2 linked regions of the Kribbella solani genome follow. The protein of the gene in region 1 binds, or shares a complex with, the protein of each later gene. Links are inferred from orthologs where the notes say so. Each region holds a gene or a part of one and is shown in the gene's direction. Other genes may lie near its edges. The genes, in order: hisF and hisH.

What was found.
Region 2: the proteins of hisF (region 1) and hisH are in contact, whole or in part, in a crystal structure (PDB 6RU0), measured with the Thermotoga maritima proteins. The link is inferred for Kribbella solani from one-to-one orthologs. Residues at the interface, in WP_004080486.1 of Thermotoga maritima: Met1, Leu2, Ala3, Arg5, Ser40, Glu41, Asp45, Glu46, Ala70, Glu71, Ile73, Asp74, Ile75, Pro76, Phe77, Asp98, Lys99, Ser122, Gln123, Glu161, Thr195, Leu196, Asn247, Arg249, Glu251; in WP_004080484.1 of Thermotoga maritima: Asn15, Arg18, Arg22, Arg117, Leu118, Pro119, His120, Met121, Gly122, Trp123, Asn124, Asn134, Gly135, Tyr136, Tyr138, Val140, Tyr158, Glu180, Lys181, Ser182, Ser183, Lys184, Ile185.

What each region holds. Positions count from the first base shown.
Region 1 is NZ_JACHNF010000001.1:2,466,515-2,478,244, reverse strand. The notes cover bases 3,541-6,285. They hold hisF (imidazole glycerol phosphate synthase subunit HisF), read left to right. Parts: upstream 3,541-4,404; coding sequence 4,405-5,166; downstream 5,167-6,285. Other genes in these bases: HDA44_RS11105 (MarR family winged helix-turn-helix transcriptional regulator), read left to right, coding at 5,925-6,285; HDA44_RS11110 (MarR family winged helix-turn-helix transcriptional regulator), read left to right, coding at 5,163-5,828; HDA44_RS11120 (hypothetical protein), read left to right, coding at 3,830-4,387; HDA44_RS11125 (lysophospholipid acyltransferase family protein), read left to right, coding at 3,541-3,663. Outside these bases: HDA44_RS11135 (zinc-dependent alcohol dehydrogenase), read left to right, coding at 1-1,108; larAH (NPN-dependent hydroxyacid isomerase, LarAH14/15/16 family), read left to right, coding at 1,151-2,731; more of HDA44_RS11125, read left to right, coding at 2,731-3,540; more of HDA44_RS11105, read left to right, coding at 6,286-6,491; HDA44_RS11100 (MDR family MFS transporter), read left to right, coding at 6,592-8,184; HDA44_RS11095 (MFS transporter), read right to left, coding at 8,186-9,445; HDA44_RS11090 (ArsR family transcriptional regulator), read right to left, coding at 9,455-10,042; HDA44_RS11085 (GNAT family N-acetyltransferase), read right to left, coding at 10,060-11,040; HDA44_RS11080 (GNAT family N-acetyltransferase), read right to left, coding at 11,064-11,730.
Region 2 is NZ_JACHNF010000001.1:2,587,345-2,596,987, reverse strand. What follows is about bases 5,162-7,899. They hold hisH (imidazole glycerol phosphate synthase subunit HisH), read left to right. Parts: upstream 5,162-6,078; coding sequence 6,079-6,720; downstream 6,721-7,899. Other genes in these bases: HDA44_RS11615 (alkaline phosphatase PhoX), read left to right, coding at 6,821-7,899; hisB (imidazoleglycerol-phosphate dehydratase HisB), read left to right, coding at 5,439-6,038; HDA44_RS11630 (histidinol-phosphate transaminase), read left to right, coding at 5,162-5,442. Outside these bases: HDA44_RS11640 (S8 family serine peptidase), read left to right, coding at 1-2,918; hisD (histidinol dehydrogenase), read left to right, coding at 2,999-4,324; more of HDA44_RS11630, read left to right, coding at 4,324-5,161; more of HDA44_RS11615, read left to right, coding at 7,900-8,221; HDA44_RS11610 (ferritin-like domain-containing protein), read right to left, coding at 8,274-8,687; HDA44_RS11605 (cell division protein FtsK), read right to left, coding at 8,684-9,286; ribosome maturation factor RimP, read left to right, coding at 9,437-9,643. UniProt on the Escherichia coli protein: IGPS catalyzes the conversion of PRFAR and glutamine to IGP, AICAR and glutamate. The HisH subunit catalyzes the hydrolysis of glutamine to glutamate and ammonia as part of the synthesis of IGP and AICAR.

The sequences.
Region 1 (11,730 bases):
GGCCGCGCCGCTGCGGCTCGTCACCATCAACGAGCCGAAGGCCGAGCGGGCGGGCTGGGCGCGGATCCGGCCGATCCTGTCCGGTATCTGCGGTTCCGACCTCGGCATGGTGACCGGCTCGACCAAGCTGTACTTCTCCGCTGTCGTCTCGATGCCGTTCGTACCCGGTCACGAAGTGGTCGGCGAGCTGCTCGACGACTGCGAGGACCTGCCGAAGGGCACCCGCGTCGTACTGGACTCCGTCCTCACCTGTGCTGCCCGTGGGGTCGAGCCGTGTGAGGGATGCGTTACCGGCAACACCAACCGGTGCGACCGGATCACGGTCGGCCACGTGGCGCCCGGTCTGCAGACCGGTTTCTGCCAGGACACCGGTGGCGGGTGGGGAAACCTGCTCGTCGCGCATCGGAGTCAGCTGTATGCCGTACCTGAGACACTCAGCAACGACCGTGCGGTCCTGGTCGAACCGCTCGCCGGAGCCGTACACGCGGCGCTGCGGGCGAAGGTCGAGCCGGGTCAGTCGGTGTTGGTGAGTGGCGCAGGTGCGGTCGGGTTGTTCGCCACCCTCGCGCTGCGCGAGCTGACGCAGGCCGGGCGGATCACCGTGGTCGCCAAGCACGCGAAACAGCGGGAGCTGGCGCGGGCGTTCGGCGCGAGTGACGTGGTGGCGCCCGACGAGGTGTTCCGCGGCGTTCGCCGGTCGACCGGAGCGTTCCGGCTGAAGCCCGACTTCGGGGCGGGGGAGTTCCTGCTCGGTGGCGTGGACGTCGCTGTGGACGCGGTCGGCAGCAAGGACTCGATCGATACCGTGCTGCGGGTCACCAAGGCCGGCGGCCGGGTGGTGCTGTCCGGGATGCCGGCCAGCGGCGCCGACCTGTCGCCGGTGTGGTTCCGCGAGCTCGAGGTGACCGGCACGTACGCGTCCGCGCGGGAGGAACCGAACGGCCGGCCGGCCTTCGAGACCGCGCTGGAGCTGGCCGGCCGGGCGCCGCTGGACGGGATCGTCGGCGCCCGCTACCCGCTGTACCGCTGGCGCGAGGCGCTCGACCACGCGCACTCCGCCGGCCGACTGGGAACAGTCAAGGTCGCATTCGATGTGAGGGCCTCATGAGGGCTGTGACGATGCTGAACGTACGACGAGAGAGGTTCTGACATGTCTCGGCCAGGTTTCGTGCTCGAGGTGGACGACCGGACGCCACCCCTGCTCGTCCACAACGGTGAGGGCTTCCTGCTGGAGCGCTTCCCGCAGGGCACCCGGGTGGTGTACCCGCCGGAGGCGCTGCCGCCGGTCCGCGACGTCGACGAGGCGATCCAGAACGCGCTGCTGAACCCGCTCGAGTCCGAGCCGCTGCCGGAGCTGCTGCGCGCCGGGATGCGGCTGACGATCGCGTTCGACGACATCTCGATCCCGCTGCCGCCGATGAAGAAGCCGGACATCCGGCAGCGCATCATCGAGGCGGTCCTCGAAATGGCGGCGTCGGCCGGTGTCGACGATGTCGAGCTGATCTCGGCGAACGCGCTGCACCGCCGGCTGACCCCGAACGAGCTCCGCGACATCGTCGGCGAGCGGGTCTTCCGGTCGTTCTTCCCGGACGGCAAGCTCTACAACTTCGACGCCGAGGACGCCGCGAACCTGACCCACCTCGGTCAGACCAAGCACGGCGAGGACGTCGAGATCTCCAAGCGGGCGGCCGAGTCCGACCTGCTCGTCTACGTGAACGTGAACCTGGTCGCGATGGACGGTGGCCACAAGTCCACGTCCATCGGCCTGGCGTCGTACAAGTCGCTGAAGCACCACCACAACAGCCACACGATGATCCACTCGCGGTCGTTCATGGACCACAAGGCGTCCAAGATGCACCACTCCGCCTGGCGGATGGGCGAGGTGCTGACCCAGCACGTCAAGGTGTTCCAGATCGAGACGACGCTGAACAACGACATCTTCGGCGGTCCGCTGGAGTTCCTCCAGAAGCGCGAGTGGGAGTGGTCGATCAAGGACCAGGCGTCGTTCCTGGCGACCAAGCGCGGCCTGGCGGCGGCACCGAACAAGCTGCGGCACAAGATCTTCACCGACACCCGGTCGAACTACGGCCTGACCGGCGTGCACGCGGGCAAGATCGAGCCGGTGCACGACAAGACGCTGGAGAACGTGCACCGCCAGCACATGGTCGAGGTACAGGGCCAGTCCGACGTCGCGATCATGGGCGTACCGTTCGTCGGCCCGTACAACGTGAACTCGATCATGAACCCGATCCTGGCCGCGTGCATGGGCCTCGGGTACTACTTCAACTCGTACCGAGGCAACCCGGTCGTCCGGAAGGACGGCGCGGTGATCCTGTACCACCCGGTCGACTACGAGTTCAACCAGCTGCACCACCCGTCGTACGTGGACTTCTTCGAGGAGGTGCTGTCGGAGAGCACCGACCCGGCCACCATCGAGGCGAAGTTCGAGAAGCAGTACGCCGAGGACCCGTGGTACATCCACCTGTACCGGACGTCGTACGCGTACCACGGCGTGCACCCGTTCTACATGTGGTACTGGATCTCGCACGCGCTGGACCACTGCGGTGACATCGTCTGGGTCGGCGCGAACCGCAAGACCGTCGAGCGGATGGGCTTCCGGTCCGCGTCGACGCTGCAGGACGCGCTGGAGATGGTCAGTCACTCGGTCGGCCGGTCGCCGTCGATCACCTACCTGCACAACCCGCCGCACCTGCTCGCGGACGTGCGCTGATGGGGACCAGCCTGGTGAAGTTCGGCCGGGACACCGCGCGCGACGTGAAGCAGGTCGCGCGCGGGTGGCGCTGGGGCCGGCGGCCGCAGGTGCCGCGCTCGGCCGAGCCGTACGTGGTCCCGAAGGAGTCAACGGTCTTCCCGACCCGGTGGGCCCGGACGCCGGCCGCGATCGCGGTCCGCGACCTGATCCAGAAGGGCCCGCTGAACGCGGTTCTCAACTTCGAGGTCAGCCCGCGGGTCAGCGGGCTGGACTCGCTGCTGAAGCTCGACGGCCCGGCGATCATCGTCGCGAACCACTCGTCGCACCTGGACACCCCGTTGCTGCTGCTGTCGCTGCCGGACGCGATCCGGCGCCGGACGGCGTTCGCGGCCGCGGCGGATTACTTCTTCGACACCTGGTGGCGGGCGGCCGGTTCGGCGATTGTGTTCAACACGTTCCCGATCGAGCGCCGCGGCGGCAAGATGAGCTCGACCCCGGGCGATCTGCTCGCGGACGGCTGGAACGTGGTCGTGTTCCCGGAGGGCACTCGCTCGCCGGACGGCTGGATCCAGCGGTTCCGGATGGGCGCCGCGTACCTGGCTGTCGAGCACGATGTGCCGATTGTCCCGGTCGGGATCAAGGGTTCGTACGCCGCGATGCCGCGTGGTCGCGGCTGGCCGGTGCCGGGCCGCCCGGCGGTCACGGTCCGGTACGGCGACCCGCTGCGCCCCGCGGAGGGTGAGAGCGCCCGTGACTTCGCGCCGCGGATCGCGGCCGCGGTGTCCGCGCTGCTCGACGAGGAGTCGACCACCTGGTACGAGTCGCGCCGCCGCGCCGCGATCGGCGCGTCGCCGTCCCAAACCGGCCCGGAGGCCGCCCGCTGGCGCCGCGTCTGGGAAACCACCCGCCCAATGAAGTCAACAGACGGCCGCCGCCGCGCCTGGAAGTAGTACACCGCCGTCGGCAGCAACAAGTGCACTCCGCCGGCCGGCCGCGAGATCCGTGGTCGGCCGATGGGCAGTGCTCGGGCCGTCGGGTGGAACGCCGACCGGCCGATGGGCGGGCCGGCGGTGCTCGGGCGGCCGGGTGGAACGCTGATCGGCTAGCGTTTCGCCGATGAGTGATCTCACGCCCCGGCGGATCTCCGCGACTGTCCGGTACGCCGTTGCCGCTGGATTCGTGGCGGTGGCCTCGGTTCTGGTGATCGTGTCGATCCGGGCCGGGATCACCGCGGCCGCGATCGTGATCGGTTCGCTCGGTCTGCTGTGGATCCTTCTCACGCTCGGCAACTACGGTTTCAGCCCGCGGGTCCGGGACCGCTACCTGGAAGTGACGACGGCGATCGGCCGCCAATCGCTGGATCTGGCCGCGCTGTCCGGCGCCCGCTGGGAGCGTGGCCGGAGCGGGTCGGTGTCGGTCCGGCTGCAGGACGACCGCACGGCCGTGATCGTGAGCATCCCAGTCCCGGCACAGGTGTATCCGCACCTGAAGGACGCGCTGCACGCGGCGGCCACGCGGGGCGTACTGGTTCCGCAACGGGTCACGCGGTTGTTCAACCTGCCGGACATCCCCGGTGCGCCACGGACCGGTGCGAGCTTCGTACCGGTGATCGTGGGTGTTCTGGCCGGTGCGCTGGTGGTTGGCGTGGTCATGGGACTGTTGGCTTCGAATTGACCGCTACGCTTGGCTACGTGAGCCTCGCCGTACGAGTCATTCCCTGTCTGGACGTCGATGCCGGGCGCGTGGTCAAAGGCGTCAACTTCGCCGACCTGCGCGACGCGGGCGACCCGGTCGAGATGGCGCAGGTGTACGACGCCGAAGGTGCCGACGAGCTGACTTTCCTGGACATCACCGCGTCGTCCGGCTCCCGCGAGACGACCTACGACGTGGTCGGCCGGACCGCGGAGCAGGTGTTCATTCCGCTGACGGTCGGCGGCGGCGTACGCGAGGCCGGCGACGTGGACCGGCTGCTCCGGGCCGGCGCGGACAAGGTCGGGATCAACACCGGCGCGATCGCCCGGCCGGAGGTGATCCGCGAGATCGCGCACCGGTTCGGCAACCAGGTGCTGGTGCTGTCGCTCGACGTACGCCGGGCCGCGGACCAGCCGAGCGGGTTCGAGGTGACGACGCACGGTGGCCGGAAGTCGGCCGGGCTGGACGCGATCGAGTGGGCGCAACGCGGTTGCGAGCTGGGCGCGGGCGAGATCCTGCTGAACTCGATGGACGCGGACGGTACCAAGCAGGGCTTCGACCTCGAACTGATCAAGGCGGTACGCGCGGTGGTGGACGTACCGCTGATCGCCAGCGGGGGAGCGGGTGCACCGGAACACTTCCCGCCGGCCGTACACGCCGGTGCTGATGCCGTGCTCGCGGCCAGCGTCTTCCACTTCGGCGACTTCCGCATCGCCGACGTGAAGAAGGCACTCCGCGACGCCGGAATCGTGGTCCGATGACCACCCCGGCGCACGCACCGACGGACGCCGAGCCGGCGCACGCACCCAGGGACCCCGAGCCGGCGCGCGCGCCCACGGACCCCGAGCCGGCGCACGCACCCACGGACCCCGAGCCGGCGCGCGCGCCCACGGACGCCGAGCCGGCGCGCGCACCCACGGACCCCGAGCCGGCGCGCGCGCCCACGGACGCCGAGCCGGCGCGCGGGCCGATCGAGGACTCCGAGCCGCGGGTCGCGGCGATCGAGCAGGAGCTGTCTGCTCTCTTCCGCCGCTCCCGCTCCGCGTCGCTTCGGCTGGCTCGCCGGGTTCACCCCGACATGGACGCCGCCGGGTACGCCCTGATCTCCCAGATCGAACTCGGCACCGGGACCTCAGGTACCGGAACCCGCGCCTCCGACGTCGCGCAGATCCTCGGCCTGGACAAGTCGACCGTCAGCCGCGGCATCACCCAGCTGGAGAACCTGGGCCTGATCGAACGCGTCGGCGACCCCGACGACGGCCGCGCCCGCCTGCTCCGTCTGACCAGCACCGGCGCCGAACGGTACGAGGCGATGCGCACCCAGCGCCAGACCGAGTTCCGCGCCATCCTGGACCGCTGGAACCCCACCGACCTGGCCGACCTCGCCCGCCTCCTGGCCCGCCTGAACACCGACCTCGGCTGACCTCGCCCCGCTCCCGGCTCGATCACGGGCCGTGAGCGGGGCTTTACCCGCCTTGCATATGGTTGCAGAAACCAACTATCGATGTATAGTTGGGTTATGCAACTAGCTCGGGAAGGCCTGGAGGTGGGCCGGGACGCGGCCGCGCAGGAGCTGCTCGAAGGGGTCAGTTCCCTGGTGCGGGCGGTGCGGTGTATCGAGCATCGGCAGCTGGCGGGGGTCGGCGGGCTGCGCCGGTCGGACGCGAGCGTGCTCAAGGTGCTGATGAAGGACGGTGAGCAGCGCGGCGGCGAGATCGCGGCGAAGCTCGGCGTCGACGCGTCCGTGGTGAGCCGGCAGGTGACCGCGCTGGAGGCCGACGGCCTGGTGAGCCGCCGGCCCGATCCGGCCGACGCGCGGGTCGGGCTGGTCAGCCTGTCGCCCCGGGGCAAGGCCCAGCTGGAGGCCCTGTACGCGTCCTACACCCAGCAACTGAGAGCCGCCCTGGTCGACCTCGACGACGACGCGATGGTCGCGGCCGCTGCCACCATGCAGCGGGTCGCCCACGCGATCGTCGAGGCCAACCAGCTCGTGAGGCAAAACCCGCAGAGGGCGTTTGAGGGTGCTGAGCCTACTGCGGGGTACTCGGCACGGCATCTCGCTGCACGGGAGGGGAGGCCACGATGAAACCACATCGAGGCCTCCCCTCCCGCGCACCGAGCTACCGCACCGAGTACCTCCTCGCTACGGCACAGCACCCTCAAACGCCCTTTAAGACTGGAGAGTAATGACTGTCACCGAGACCCGGCGCCAACTGCCCAGTGCGCCGGAACTCACTCACCGCGAGATCCTCGAGATCCTGATCGGGCTGCTCGCCGCGCTGTTCACGGCGATGCTGAGTTCGACCATCGTCAGCAACGCCCTGCCGACGATCATCGCGGACCTGGAGGGTTCCCAGACGCAGTACACCTGGGTGCTCACCGCGAGCCTGCTGGCCACCACGGTGTCCACCCCGATCTGGGGGAAGCTCTCGGACCTGATGAGCAAGAAGCTGCTGGTTCAGCTGGCGATCTCGGTCTTCGTGATCGGGTCCGCGCTGGCCGGTCTGGCGCACAACGTGACGTTCCTGATCGGTGCCCGGGTACTGCAGGGGCTCGCGATGGGCGGTCTGATGGCGCTCGCGCAGGCGATCATCGGCGCCGCGATTCCGCCCCGGTCGCGAGGCCGGTACTCCGGGTACATGGGCGCGGTGATGGCGGTCGCGACGGTCAGCGGCCCGCTGATCGGTGGCGTCATCGTCGACACCCCGTGGCTCGGCTGGCGCTGGTGCTTCTACGTCTGCGTACCGTTGGCCGTGGTCAGTCTGGTGATCCTGCAGAAGTACCTGCGGTTGCCCGTACTCAAGCGCAAGGTTCAGATCGACTATCTCGGCGCCGTGCTGATCAGCATCGCGGCCAGCCTGCCGCTGCTCTGGGTCACCTTCGCCGGCTCCGACTTCGCCTGGGTGTCCTGGCAGTCCGCGCTGTTCGTCGGTGGCACGCTGCTGGTCGGTTTCCTTGCCGTACTGGTGGAGAACCGGGTGGCGGAGCCGCTGGTCCCGCTGAAGGTCGTACGGGAGCGCACCACCGCACTGGCGATCGTGGCCAGCCTGGCGGTCGGCGTCGCGATGTTCGGCAGCGCGCTGTTCCTCGGCCAGTACTTCCAGATCGCCCGCGGTTACAGCCCGACCCAGGCCGGCCTGCTGACGATCCCGATGATGCTCGGTTCGTTCATCGGCTCGGCGGGGTCCGGGCAGTTGATCACCCGCTACGGCAAGTGGAAGCGGTACCTGGTGTCCGGCGGCGTACTGCTCCTCGTCGGTCTGCTGATCCTCGGCACGATCGACCACACCTCGCCGTACTGGTTCGTCGGACTCGGCATGCTGTCGATGGGTCTCGGCATGGGCATGACGATGCAGAACCTGGTCCTCGCCGTCCAGAACACCGTCGACGTGACCCAGATCGGTGCATCCTCCGCGACCGTCGCGTTCTTCCGCAGCCTGGGTGGTGCGGTCGGCGTCTCGGCGCTGGGCGCGGTGCTCGCGGTACGGGTCAAGGACCTGATCGTGTCCGGCCTGCTGGCCGGCCCGAACGGTGCCGAGGCCGCGCGCAAGCTGCAGGAGGGCGGGTCCGGTGGCACCAGTCTGCTGGACGTCAACCACCTGCCGCCGCAGCTGGCGGAGCTGGTACGGCACGCGTACGGCGACGCGACCGGACGGATCTTCTTGATCGCGGCCGCCTGCGCGCTGGTCAGTCTGATCGCGGTGATCTTCATCAAGGAGGTCCCGCTCCGCAAGACGGTCGCCAAGCTCGACCCGGTCGAGGAGCCCGTCGAGAGCTGAGCTACGAGTTCACCAACTGAGGCGGTTCGAGATCGCTCAGCTCGCGGGTGCGGATGATCGGTGAGCCGATCAGCCACAGTACGGAAAGCAGGCCGCCGGCGGCGGAGATCAGGAGGGTTTCCCGGACACCGATCCAGGTGCCGAGAAACCCGCCGGCGATCGCGCCGAGCGGCCTGATTCCGTAGTTGATACTGCTGAACGCGCCCGCGACCCGGCTGCGCATGTGGTCGTGGACGACGGCCGCCTGCAACGAGTTCAGCGGTACGTCGAAACACATCACGGCGAACGCCCCGACGAACTCGGCGGCCGCCAGCGCGACCGCCTTGAGCCAGGTCGGCCCGTCGGCCAGCGCGGCGATCGCGATCGAGCTGGGGAAGACGATCGCACCGGCCGCGATCACCGGACCGGCGCCGAAGCGGCGGCTCAGCGGTGCGGCGGCGACCGCGCCGAGCAGTCCGCCGGACGCGCCGACGCCGAACGCCAGTCCGATCGTCCCCGCGGACAGTCCGAGGCTCCGGCTCGCGAACAGTACGAGTAGCGCCGTACTCATCAGGTTGAAGAAGTTGACGGTGGTCGCACAGGCCAGGCTGCGACTGAGATACGGATGCTTGAGTACGTACCGCATGCCCGCGGCGGCACGGCGCAACAGTGGTTCAGCCGGCTCTTCGGACGGCGCCGGGGTGACCTTGAGCCGGCCGAGTTGCACGGCCGAGAAGACGAAGGTCAGCGCGTCGGCGACGATCGCGACCGGCGCGGTCAGCACCTGGACGAGCAGCCCGCCGAGCGCCGGACCGCCCATGTACGAGATCGACCGGGTCGCGGACAGCTTGCTGTTCGCCTCCAGGAACTGGTCACGTTCGACGAGCCGGACGAAGAACGACGCGTACGCGGTGTTGAACACGACATGCGCCGTACCGGCCAGGATCGCGATCGCGTACAAATGCCCGAGCGCGAGCGCGCCCAGCCAGTACGCGATCGGCAAGGACAGCAGCAGGACGGTACGGGTGAGGTCGGCCGCGATCATCAGCGGGCGTTTGTCCCGGCGGTGGTCGACCCAGGTGCCGATGAACAGCGACGCGAGGTTCGGCAGCCAGACCGCGGCGGTCAGGAAGCCGACCTGGCTGGGGGAGGCGTCGAGCAGGGTGACCGCGATCAGCGGCAGGCCGAGCTCGGTGATCCGGTCGCCGAACTCGGAGACGGCCTGCGCGGACCAGAAGGTACGGAACCTGCGGTCGCGCCACAGGCCGGCGGCTGTCCTCACGGGTCCGCCTCAGTCCGTTGCTTCGGGCAAGGAGATGCGCAGGTACCGGACCGGGCGGGCGTCGTCCGGTGACTGACCGGCGTCGCGGCGCTGGACGTACGGCGCGAACAGCTGTTCGATCGCGGTCTCCAGTGCCTCGGCCTCGGCGGGGGTGACGACCATCAGCGTGTTCGCCGATCCGGCCAGGCGGCTCCACTCCGGTTTCAGGTGCGGCTCGGTCTCGGCCAGCCATTGCTGGGCCGACTCGAGCGCCTGGTTCATCAACTCGGTACGCAGCAGGCGGGCCGCCTCCGCCCCGTCCGGAGTGTCCGGCATCTCGAACCGGAACCCGCGCGCCACCGCATGCCACCACCGCTGCCGCCGGTCCGACCCGCTCGGCGGCGGCCCGTCCGCGACCAGCCCGAACCCGGCGAGATGCCGCAGATGCCAACTGGTCACCGACGGCGACGCGCCGACATGCTCGGACAGCTGGGTCGCCGTCGCCGGCCCGTTCTTCTGTAGATAACTGAGCGCGGCCAGCCGCACCGGATGCGCCAGCGCCCGCATCGCCTGCGGATCGGTGACCTCGAAATCACCGTACGGATTCCTGAGAGACATCTTTCGAGAGTAATCTCTCAGATCTCCGAACGGCAAGCTCCAGGTACCTGATTCAGGATGCGGAGCCAACTGTCGGTGATCAGGTCCGGGCGCATGCCGAGGCCGGTGTACAGGGCGACTGCCGGGGTCGGGTTGTGGGTGTCGACGTGCAGGATCGTGCCGGAGCGGCCGGCGGCGGCGTCGGTGGCGAACGCGGTTCGGAGGAGGAACTTGGCCAGGCCGAGGCCGCGCGCGGACGGAACGACGGCGAGCCGGCCGACGTAGCCGCAGTTGTCGGTGCTGACGAAGTTGTCGTTGCACTCGGTCACGCCGACCGGCCGGCCGTCCAGTTCCACGATCGTGACCTGCGACCAGTCGAACGTCGATCGGCTCTCCCGCGACGCCACCCACTCTTCGAACGGCCGCGGCAGCGCGCTGGGTTGCTCGGCGAAGGCCTCCATCAGCACGGCGTGTACCGCCCGCCGGCTCGGCTCGTCGAGAGCGCCCCGCCGGACGACGACGCCATCGGGTACGGCCGGCGCCGGCGCCGCGCCGTCGAAGCCGATCCGCATCCGGTGGATCGTGGTGTCGACCGCAGATCCCCGCGCGGCAACAACCTCCCTCAGCCCAACGTCCTGCCGGACCACGCCAACGCGCACCCCAACCCCCGACCTATCAGCTGCTGGACCGCCAGCGCATCCAGCCGCCCTCTGTTCGGCTTGGTCGAGGAGCCAGTTGAGGATGAGTGCGGTGTCGCTCAGGATGTCGACGTTGACGCGGGAGCCATCACTGTTCGCGACTGCCGTGGCTGACCCGGCGAATTCGCCGTTCGGGTCGAGTACCACCCAGCCGTCGGTGGCCAGGTCGATGGCGGGGTCGCGGAGGTAGTTCGCGACGTCCTCGGGGCTGTGCATCGCGAAGCCGAGCAGGGCGGTGGTGTACGCCGCGGACCGGTCCGCGATCAACGCGGCATCCGCCAGTCGCATCGGCCGGGCGGCGTATCCGTCCGGCAGCTTCATCCGACCACGCTCATCCGACGGCCTCATCGGACGGACAGCTCGCGGCGCCAGACCTCCATGACGAGTACGGGTTTCATGCCGACCGAGGTGTACAAGCCGAGCGCCGGCGTCGGGTTGTTGGTGTCGACGTGAAGGATGGTGCCGGTACGGCCGGCGGCCGCGTCGAGGGCGAACTGGTCGCGGAGCAGGTACTTGGCCAGGCCCTTTCCGCGGGCCTTCTCCAGTACGGCGAGCCGGCCGATGTACCCGCAGTTCTCGTCCTCGACGAACTGATCGTTGACCGCCCGCATCGCGACGGGCTCGCCGTCCTGCTCCAGGACAGTCAGCTGCGACCAGTCGAACGCCGAGAAGTTGTCCTGCGACGCCTGCCACTCCTCGAACGGCCGCGGCGTGAACCCGAACTGCCCGTCGAAGGCGGCATTGAGTACGGCATGCCCCGCGCGCTGACTCGCCTCGTCCGGAGCCCCGCGCCGTACGGTGATGCCGGCCGGAACCTCCGGTGCCTCAACCGCGCCGTCGTGGTCGATCCGCATCCGGTGGAAGACCGTCCCGCGGGCGAATCCATAGCCCGCGAACCGATCCTGCCGCGCGGCATCGGCCTGGTACACGACGACGTCCAACTGCACCGACGTCTGGTTGTGCGTACGCCCGAGCTCGCCTGATCGCTCGATGAGACGGTCCAGCAGCCAG
Region 2 (9,643 bases), 120 kb from region 1 along the record:
CGGAGATCCCGCTGATCGTCACGTACGCCGCGAAGCCGAAGGCACTCGCGGGCGCGAAATCGGCCGGCCAGTTGCCGGCCATCGACGGGGCAGCCGTCAAGGTCGGCAAGCGGTCCGCGACGACTTTTCTGAAGCAACTGACCGGCGCCCGGGCCGTGGCCGGAGTCAAGAAGGTCTGGCTCGACGCGAAGCTGCGGCCGACGCTCGACCAGTCCGTACCGCAGATCGGCGCCCCCGCCGCGTGGCAGGCCGGGTACACCGGTTCCGGCGTACGCGTCGCGGTGGTCGACAGTGGGGTCGACGCGAACCACCCGGACCTCAAGCCGGTACTGGCTGGTGCACGCAACTTCAGCACCGACCCGGCTGGTGACCAGATCGGGCACGGTACGCACGTGGCGAGCATCATCGCCGGCAGCGCGGCCGCGTCGAACGGCAAGTACAAGGGCGTGGCGCCGGGGGCCAAGCTGTACGACGCCAAGGTCTGCGAACTGGACGGATGCAGCATGTCCGCGATGATCGCCGGGATGGAGTGGGCCGCCACCGACGTCAAGGCGAAGGTCATCAACGTGAGTATCGGTGGCCCCGACGATCCCGAGATCGATCCGGTGGAAGAGGCAGTCAACCGGCTCACCGCGCAGACCGGCGCCCTGTTCGTCGTTGCCGCCGGCAACTCCGGCGAGGACGGAACGCGGACGATCGAGTCGCCGGGGAGCGCGGACGCCGCCCTCACCGTCGGTGCCGTCGACAAGCAGGACCGGCTGGCGACGTTCTCCAGCCGCGGCCCGCGGCTCGACGGCGCGGTGAAGCCGGACGTGACCGCCCCGGGCGTCGGGATCGTCGCCGCCCGCGCCAAGGACGGCGGGATCGGGACGCCGGTCGACGACAACTACTCGTCGCTGAACGGTACGTCGATGGCGACGCCGCATGTCGCCGGTGCGGCCGCGATCCTGGCCCAGCAGCACCCGGACTGGACCGCGCCGAAACTGAAGGCGCAGCTCGCCGCGACCGCCAAGCAGCTCGATGGTCAGTCGACGTTCGAGCAGGGCAACGGCCGCGTCGATGTGGCGAAGGCCATCTCGGTGTCGTTCGGACCCACGGTCAACTCGCTGTCGTTCGGTACGGCGTCCTACCCGCACGACGACGACCAGCCGGTGACCAAGACTCTCGGGTACCGCAACGACGGTTCCGCACCGGTCGAGTTGAGCCTCGCCGCAACCTTGGTCGACCAGGACGGGAAGCCGGCGCCGGAGGGAGCCGTGCGGCTCGGCGCGACCACCTTGACCGTACCGGTCGGCGGTACGGCTGAGGTCCCGGTGACGCTGGCCACGAACAACGCCGGCCCGAACGGTTACTACAGCGGCCGGGTGACCGCTTCCGCGGGCGGACAATCCGTCAGTACGACGCTCGCGATCTACAAGGAGATCGAGCACCACACCCTCACCGTCAAGCACCTGGGCCTGGACGGAAAGCCGGCTCCGGATGCGTACAGCTCGGTCTTCACCAAGGAGCAGTGGCCGATCGACCTGCAGGACCCCAGCGGGACGGTCAAGATCCGGCTGCCCAAGGACGACTACATGCTCAGCGGCACGCTCGAAGTCGCCAGGCCAGGGAAGGACGAACCGGCCAAGTACCGCATGGTCCGGCCGATGCTGCACCTCACCGAGGACACGACGGTGGTCATGGACGCCCGGCTGGCGCGACCGATCCAGATCTCGGTGCCACGGCGCGACGCCGTGCTGACCGTCGGCGCGGCCGGGCTTACCATGCCGGGCGACTGGTACTTCGGACTGCGCTACGGCTTCGACGACCCGACCGCGATCTTCACCGCTCAGATCGGACCACCCGCGCCGGGCGTGACCGGCGACCTGAGTACGCGGTGGGCGCGCCGGAACGCGGACGGTACGTTCGACAACTCGCCGTACGGCTTCGTCCAGGTGGAGAAACTGCCGGGGCGGTACCCGACCGGGATCCGGCGGACGCTGGACCCGGCGAAGATGGTCCGGGTCGACCAGACCTTCAACGCCACCTCCGGCCGCCGGGGCCTGGTTTCGAGCGGGTGGGGCTTCGGCTACGCCGACGAGATCGCGTACGACCTGCCGGCCAAGCGGACGTTGTTCCACGATCCGGCTCCGGACAACACCCCGCGGAGCGAGGTCAACACGGGTGTCAGTGAGTTCGATGCCGGGGCTCCGGACGTTTTGCTGACGGAGATGAACCGGACGGTAGCGCCGTACCAGGCCGGACGGCACTACCGGGAAGCGTTCAACGTTGCCGCCTTCGCGCCGGCGCCCAGCTACGCGTTCCGCGAGGCCGACGTGCTGGGGCTCGTCATCTCGCCGCTCGCGGACGCGGGCGGGGGTGGCGGCGGAGGCATCACCGCCGCGGCCGACTCCCGGACCAGCAAGCTGTATCGCGACGGGGTCCTGATCTCGGACTACGACAACCGCTTCGGCTGGGCCAACCCGATCGGTCTGCCGCCGGAGCCGGCTACCTACAAGCTGGTCAGTACGCTCGACCGGCATTCGGTGTCGCGGTTCAGTACCAAGGTCGAGCACTCCTGGACGTTCCGCTCAGGTGCGAGTACCGAACAGGTTCTGTTGCCCGCGCTCGGCATCCGGTACCGGCCGGTGGTCGACGATCACAACCTGACACCCCGGAAGAAGACGTTGTCGGTGCCGGTCGTGATCGATCACCAGACCGGGGCTTCGTTGCCGCGGATCGACAAGTTCACCGTCGAGTACGCCGATGGTGCCGCGGCGGACTGGAAGCCGGTCAAACTCGTGCGCACGGCTGCCGGCCAGTACGTCGCGCAGTTCCCGGCGCCGGCCGGAGCGTCGGTGTCGTTGCGGGCGAAGGTGGTCGACGGCGACGGTAACCAGACCGAGCAGACGGTCACGGACGCGATCCGCTTCAGCTGAGAGCGGTCGCTGACGTCCGGCACGACCGGGTTGTGGATATCCCGGTCGGGCCGGGTGCCGGGCGGCACTAGACTGACGGCATGATTCGCCGCGTCGACCTGCGGGGCCGAGTGGCGGCCGGAGAGGTTACCGACCTCCAAGCCGAAGTGCATGCCCTCGTCCCCCGAGCCGTGTTCGACGTCGAGAAGGCTCTCGACGTCGTCCGACCCATCTGCCTGGACGTCCGCCATCGCGGCCTCGAGGCGATCCGGGAGTACGGCGAGAAGTTCGACCATGTCCGGGTCGAGGACCCGCGGGTCCCGGCCGACGCCCTGAAGCTTGCCCTGGAAGAGCTCGACCCGGTGGTGCGGAGCGCCTTCGAGGAGTCGATCCGTCGCGTCCGCGAGGTCAGCGAGGACGAGCTCACCGCGGATGTCGTCTCCGAGCCCGCGCCCGGCGGGCGGGTGACCCAGCGGTACGTTCCGGTTCAGCGCGTCGGCCTGTACGTACCCGGTGGCCGCGCGCCGCTGGCGTCGTCGGTGCTGATGAATGTCGTGCCGGCGCAGGTCGCGGGCGTGCCGTCGCTGGCCATCGCCTCGCCGCCGCAGAAGGATTTCGGCGGCCTGCCGCACCCGACCGTGCTCGCGGTCTGTGCGTTGCTCGGGATCGAGGAGGTGTACGCGATGGGTGGCGCGCAGGCGATCGCCGGTTTCGCGTACGGCTTCGACGGCTGTCGCAAGGTCAACCTGATCACCGGCCCGGGCAACATCTATGTGGTCGCCGCGAAGCGCGCGCTGCTGGGTGAGGTCGGGATCGACTCCGAGGCCGGCCCGACCGAGATCGCGATCCTGGCCGACGACTCCGCCGACCCGAAGCACGTCGCGGCCGACCTGATCAGTCAGGCCGAGCACGACCCGATGGCCGCCGGCGTCCTGGTGACGCCGTCGGAAACTCTGGCCGCTCAGGTGGCCGCCGAGTTGCCGATCCAGGTTGCCCGGACCAAGCACGCCGATCGGGTCACCGAGGCGCTCGAAGGGCAGCAGTCTGCCGTCGTGCTGGTCGACGATCTCGATCAGGGCACCGCGTTCGTGGACGCGTACGCAGCCGAGCACCTGGAGATCCAGACCGTCGACGCCGAGGAGCGGGCCGGCCGGATCACCAACGCCGGCGCGATCTTCGTCGGCAGCTGGTCGCCGGTTTCGCTCGGTGACTACTGCGCCGGGTCCAACCACGTCCTCCCGACGGCCGGTTGCGCGTGTCACTCGTCCGGTCTGTCCGTGCGCAGTTTCCTCAAGGCCGTACACGTCGTGAACTACACCCGGGACGCGCTGCACGAGGTCGCCGGTCACGTGCGTACGCTGGCGCACGCCGAGGACCTGCCGGCCCACGGCGCGGCGGTGTCGGCGCGCTTCCCCGGGGAGAGCTGATGGGCGCCTTCGACGGGCTGCCGATCCGCGAGGAGCTGAAAAGCTTCGAGCCGTACGGCGCCCCACAGCTCGACGTCCCGGTGCTGCTGAACGTCAACGAGAACCCGTACCCGCCGAGCGAGCACGCGGTCGCGGACATCGCCGCGGACGTCGCGGTCGCCGCCCGGGGGATGAACCGCTACCCGGACCGCGATTTCCTCGGGCTGCGCGCCGACCTCGCGGCGTACCTGGCTCGTGAGTCCGGCGCACACCTCGAGCCCGAGCAGCTCTGGGCGGCCAACGGGTCGAACGAGGTGATGCTGCACATCCTGCAGGCCTTCGGCGGCCCGGGGCGGACGGCGCTGTCCTTCGCCCCGACCTACTCGATGTACCCGGAGTACGCGCGGGACACCAACACCGCCTGGGTGGCCGGCCGCCGGGCCGAGGACTTCACGCTGGACCGGAGCAAGGCGATCGCCGCGATCTCCCGGCACCGCCCGTCGGTCGTGCTGCTCGCCTCACCGAACAACCCGACCGGTACGGCGCTGCCGATCGACGTGACCGAGGCGATCGTCGCGCAGGCGGCCGCGCTCGGATCGGTCGTCGTGGTGGACGAGGCGTACGCGGAGTTCCGCCGCGGCGGTACGCCCAGCGCGGTCTCGTTGCTGCCCGCGTACCCGAATCTCGCGGTCGCGCGGACGATGTCGAAGGCATTCGCGATGGCCGGCGGCCGGGTCGGATACCTTGCCGCCAGCAAGCAGTTCGTCGACGCGCTGCGGATCGTCCGGTTGCCGTACCACCTGTCCGCGGTGACGCAGGCGGTCGCGCGGGCCGCGCTGCGGCACTCCGACGAGCTGCTCGGCCGGGTCGAGCAGCTCCGGGTCGAGCGCGACGAGACCGTCGACTGGCTGCGGTCGGTCGGGCTGCGCGCGGTCGACTCGGACGCGAACTTCGTTCTTTTCGGTACGTTCGCGGACCGGCACGCGGTCTGGCAGGCACTGCTGGACGACGGCGTACTGATTCGCGAGACCGGCCCGGCCGGCTGGCTCCGGGTCTCGATCGGAACCGGCGAGGAAATGGCCGCGTTCCGCGCTTCACTGGAGCGCATCCTCAAGTCCGACGTGGGAAGGCAGACATGACGCGCAGTGCGCGGATCGACCGTGAGACGAGTGAGTCCAAGGTGCTGGTCGAGCTGGAGCTCGACGGCACCGGCCGGGCCGACATCTCCACCGGCGTGGGGTTCTACGACCACATGCTGAACGCGCTGGCCAAGCACGCGCTGCTCGACCTGCACGTGAATACGGTCGGCGACCTGGAGATCGACGCGCACCACACCGTCGAGGACACCGCGATCGGCATCGGCCAGGCGCTTCGCGAGGCGCTCGGTGACAAGCGCGGCATCCGCCGCTTCGGCGACGCGACCGTACCGCTGGACGAGGCGCTCGTACACTGCACGGTCGACCTGTCCGGCCGGCCGTACTGCGTACACACCGGCGAGCCGGAAGGACAGGTGTACGCGATCATCGGCGGCGACTACGCGGGATCGCTGACCCAGCACGTGTTCGAGACGCTCGCGTTCAACGCGGCGATCTGCGTACACATCCGGGTGCTGTCCGGGCGCGATCCGCACCACATCGTCGAGGCCCAGTTCAAGGCGTTCGCCCGGGCGCTGCGGGCCGCGGCCGAGCTGGACCCGCGGCAGCCAGGCATCCCGTCCACCAAGGGCGCCCTGTGACGCCGGTAGAGGGGATGCCGGTAGCGGTGAGGTCGGCGCGGTGACGAAGAAGGTGGTCCTGCTCGACTACGGGTCGGGCAACATCCGGTCGGGGGAGCGGGCGCTGCAACGCGTCGGCGCCGACGTCACCGTGACCGCGGACTTCGACGCGGCCTGTAACGCCGACGGGTTGCTGGTGCCGGGCGTCGGCGCCTTCGCGGCCTGCATGACCGGGCTGACGGCGGTCCGCGGTGATGTCGTGGTCGACCGGCGGCTGACCGGCGGCCGGCCGGTGCTCGGGATCTGCGTCGGTATGCAGATCCTGTTCGCCCGCGGGATCGAGCACGGTGTCGAGACCGACGGCTGCGAGCAGTGGCCGGGTACGGTCGAGCGGCTGCAGCCGGAGGACGCCCAGCCGGTGCCGCACATGGGCTGGAACACGGTCGACGTACCCGCCGGCACCACCTTGTTCGAGGGCATCGAGAAGGAGCGGTTCTACTTCGTGCACTCGTACGGCGTCCGCCGCTGGGAGCTGACCGATACCCGCGCGTCGGTCACGCCGCGGGTCACCTGGACCACGTACGGCGGCGACAAGTTCGTCGCCGCGGTCGAGAACGGCCCGCTGACCGCTACCCAGTTCCACCCGGAGAAGTCCGGCGACGCCGGCGCCACTCTGCTGGAGAACTGGGTCCGCTCCCTGTAGCTCACGGTGAGTTGCTGACACTCGTTCAGTTGCCGTTGGGTTGTTGTTTACCGTACGTTCACTGGTCACCACTGCTTGTCATCGAGCGAGGAGACCGCCCATGCCCGAAAGCTCCAGTTCCCTGTCCAGGCGTCAGTTCGTCGGCCGCGCCGCCGCGGCCGGAGTGGCGGTCAGCGTGGCCGGGTCGGTCGACGCGCTGTACACGGCACAGCCCGCGCTCGGCACGTCCGGGCCGAAGATCGGGTACGGACCACTGATCGAGGACCCGGCCGGGATGCTCGACCTGCCCCGCGGGTTCAGCTACCGGATCCTGTCCCGCGAAGGGACCGTCCGCCCCGACGGCCTGAAGATCCCGAGCCGGTTCGACGGGATGGGCGTCTTCCCGGACCGGCACGGCGGTTCGCGCCTGGTCCGGAACCACGAATGCAGCCCGACGACGAAGATCAAGGTCGTCGCGCCGGCCGATCGGACGTACGACCCGGGCGCCGCGGGCGGGACCAGCACGCTGGTCGTGGATCGGCACAACGCGACCAGCAAGGAGTACGTCAGCCTCGGCGGTACGGCGATCAACTGCTCCGGCGGGCACACCCCCTGGCGTACCTGGCTGACGTGTGAGGAGACCGAGCTCAAGGCGGGCGAGAGCGGGTACACCAAGGACCACGGGTTCATCTTCGAGGTCGACCCGTACGACGACCGCCGGAACGCGAGTCCGGTCGCGCTGACCGCGATGGGCCGGTTCCAGCACGAGGCGGTCGCGATCGACCCGCGGACCGGGATCGTCTACGAGACCGAGGACGCGTTCGTCGCGCCGCTGGGTGGCTTCTACCGCTTCCTCCCGAACCGTCCACGCGGCGGCTGGGGCACGCTCCGCGCGGGTGGCGAGCTGCAGGCGATGCACATCCCGGGTCTGCCGGATCTGTCGGTGGTGCAGGAAGCCGGCACCGAGTTCCACGACGTGCAGTGGGTGACCGTGCCGGATCCGCTGGCGAAGAGCGAGTCGGTCCGGGCACAGGACTACGCCAAGCCGATCACCGGCGGGTACAAGCTCGAAGGGTGCTGGTGGGGTGACCTGGACCGCTGCGTGTACTTCGTCTCGTCCTTCGCCCGGACCGAGCTCGGCCCGAAGGTCGATCACGACGGTCAGGTCTGGCGGCTCGACCCGCGCAAGCGCACGCTCCGGCTGGAAGTGATCTTCACCCGGCCGAAACCGGGTTCGGACGATCCCGAGTTCGATGCCCCGGACAACATCACGATGTCGCCGTACGGCGGGCTGATGATGTGCGAGGACGGGCTCGGCGAGCAGCACATCCTGGGTACGACCGAGGATGGCGAGGTGTTCAAGTTCGCCCGCAACCGGGTGAACACCGGCACCGCGGACCAGCCGTCGTACGGCGAACTGTCCGGCGCCGGCTTCGCCGCCGACGGCCGCACGATGTTCTTCAACGTCTACGCCCCCGGCATCACCTACGCGATCACCGGCCCTTGGCGCCGCCGCCGCTGACGGGTTGTTTCACCACTGACGGGCTGCAACCGGCCAGTGGTGAAACAACCTGCTAGCTCACCGCGCCGGGGAAGGCCACCGGGGCGCCGCCCCAAGCGAGTTGGGCGGTCGCGGACGCGAGCAGCCGCTCGACCGCGAACGCCCGCACCGGTGCCTGCTCGGCGGCCTCCACCAGGTCGCCGTAGACGGCCGCGATGCGGCGCTCGATCACCAGGATCAGCGCCGCGCCGGTCGCCACGTTCGTGACCGCGGCCGGCAGGTCGTACGCGGGTTCGGCCGCGACCGGGGTCGCGCCGGCGGCGACGACCAGCGCGCTCAGCTGGTCCCGGCTGTCCCGGTGCTCCCCGAAGAGATCGTTGGCATCCCGGTACCGCGCCCCGTTGAACTTCCCACCGGCCACCCCGATCCCGTACAGCGCGGCATGCTCACCGGCGAGCGCCGCCTGCAGGGCATCCAACTGATTCATGCGTTGGCCTTCTTGCTTGCCGGGGTCAGGGTGATGCCGAGCTGAGTCTCGGCGGCGGCGAGCTCGGCGAGCAGGCGGGCCGGTGCGCCGGACAGCTTGGCGGCGGCCGTGGCGTGGATCGCCGCGGTGGCCTTCTCCTGCTTCGCGATCGCGGCCAGGGCGGCCTGCGAGGTGGTGGCGACCGCGAGCGGCGCGGCCGCCTTCGTCGTCACGCCCGCGGTCTCCTTCAGCTTGGCCAGATGACTCACGTGGTACTTCGCGCCCGCGGCCAGCTGCGCGCGGAGCGCCGGGAACTTCCGGCTTACGTTTGCGTAGAGCTGGGACAATTGAGTCACCTGAGTAGCCGCTGTACTGAGCGCCGCGACGACTGCCGGGTCGACGGTCGGTGTCTCCCCGGTCGGCCCCGGTGAAGTGGTCGTTCCGTTCGCCCCGCCGCCGTTCCCGGACCCACCGGTACCGGCGGAGGGATCGTCCTTGCAACCGGCCAGCGCGGCCGCGCTGGGCACCAGGGCGACGGTCACGACGGCTGCCCGGGTCAGAGCGCGCCGGCTGAGCGTTCGGCGACTCGGTGGTAGCTGGAGCAGGCGGCGTTCGGGCACGCCGGAACGATACCCGGTGACGCGCCCATCACCGCCTGGGACGAGCCGGTGACCCGGATCGGAGGACCGGACGGATAGGGTGGGCTACTGCCCTCGGCCGGACCGCCGGGGACGGAACGGGTGCACAACTGGAGAGAGGCAGGTCAACCTGTGAGCCGAAAGCAAACCCCTCCGGGCCACACGGACACCACGAGCCTCGAGAACTTCCTGCGGCCGATCGTCGAACAGTTCGGCTGCGAGCTGGAGGCCGCTGACGTCGCCCCGGCCGGCCGCCGCCGGTTGCTGCGGGTGCTGGTCGACCGCGACGGCGGGATCAGCCTCGACGACGTCGCCGAGGTGACCCGCGGCATTTCCAAG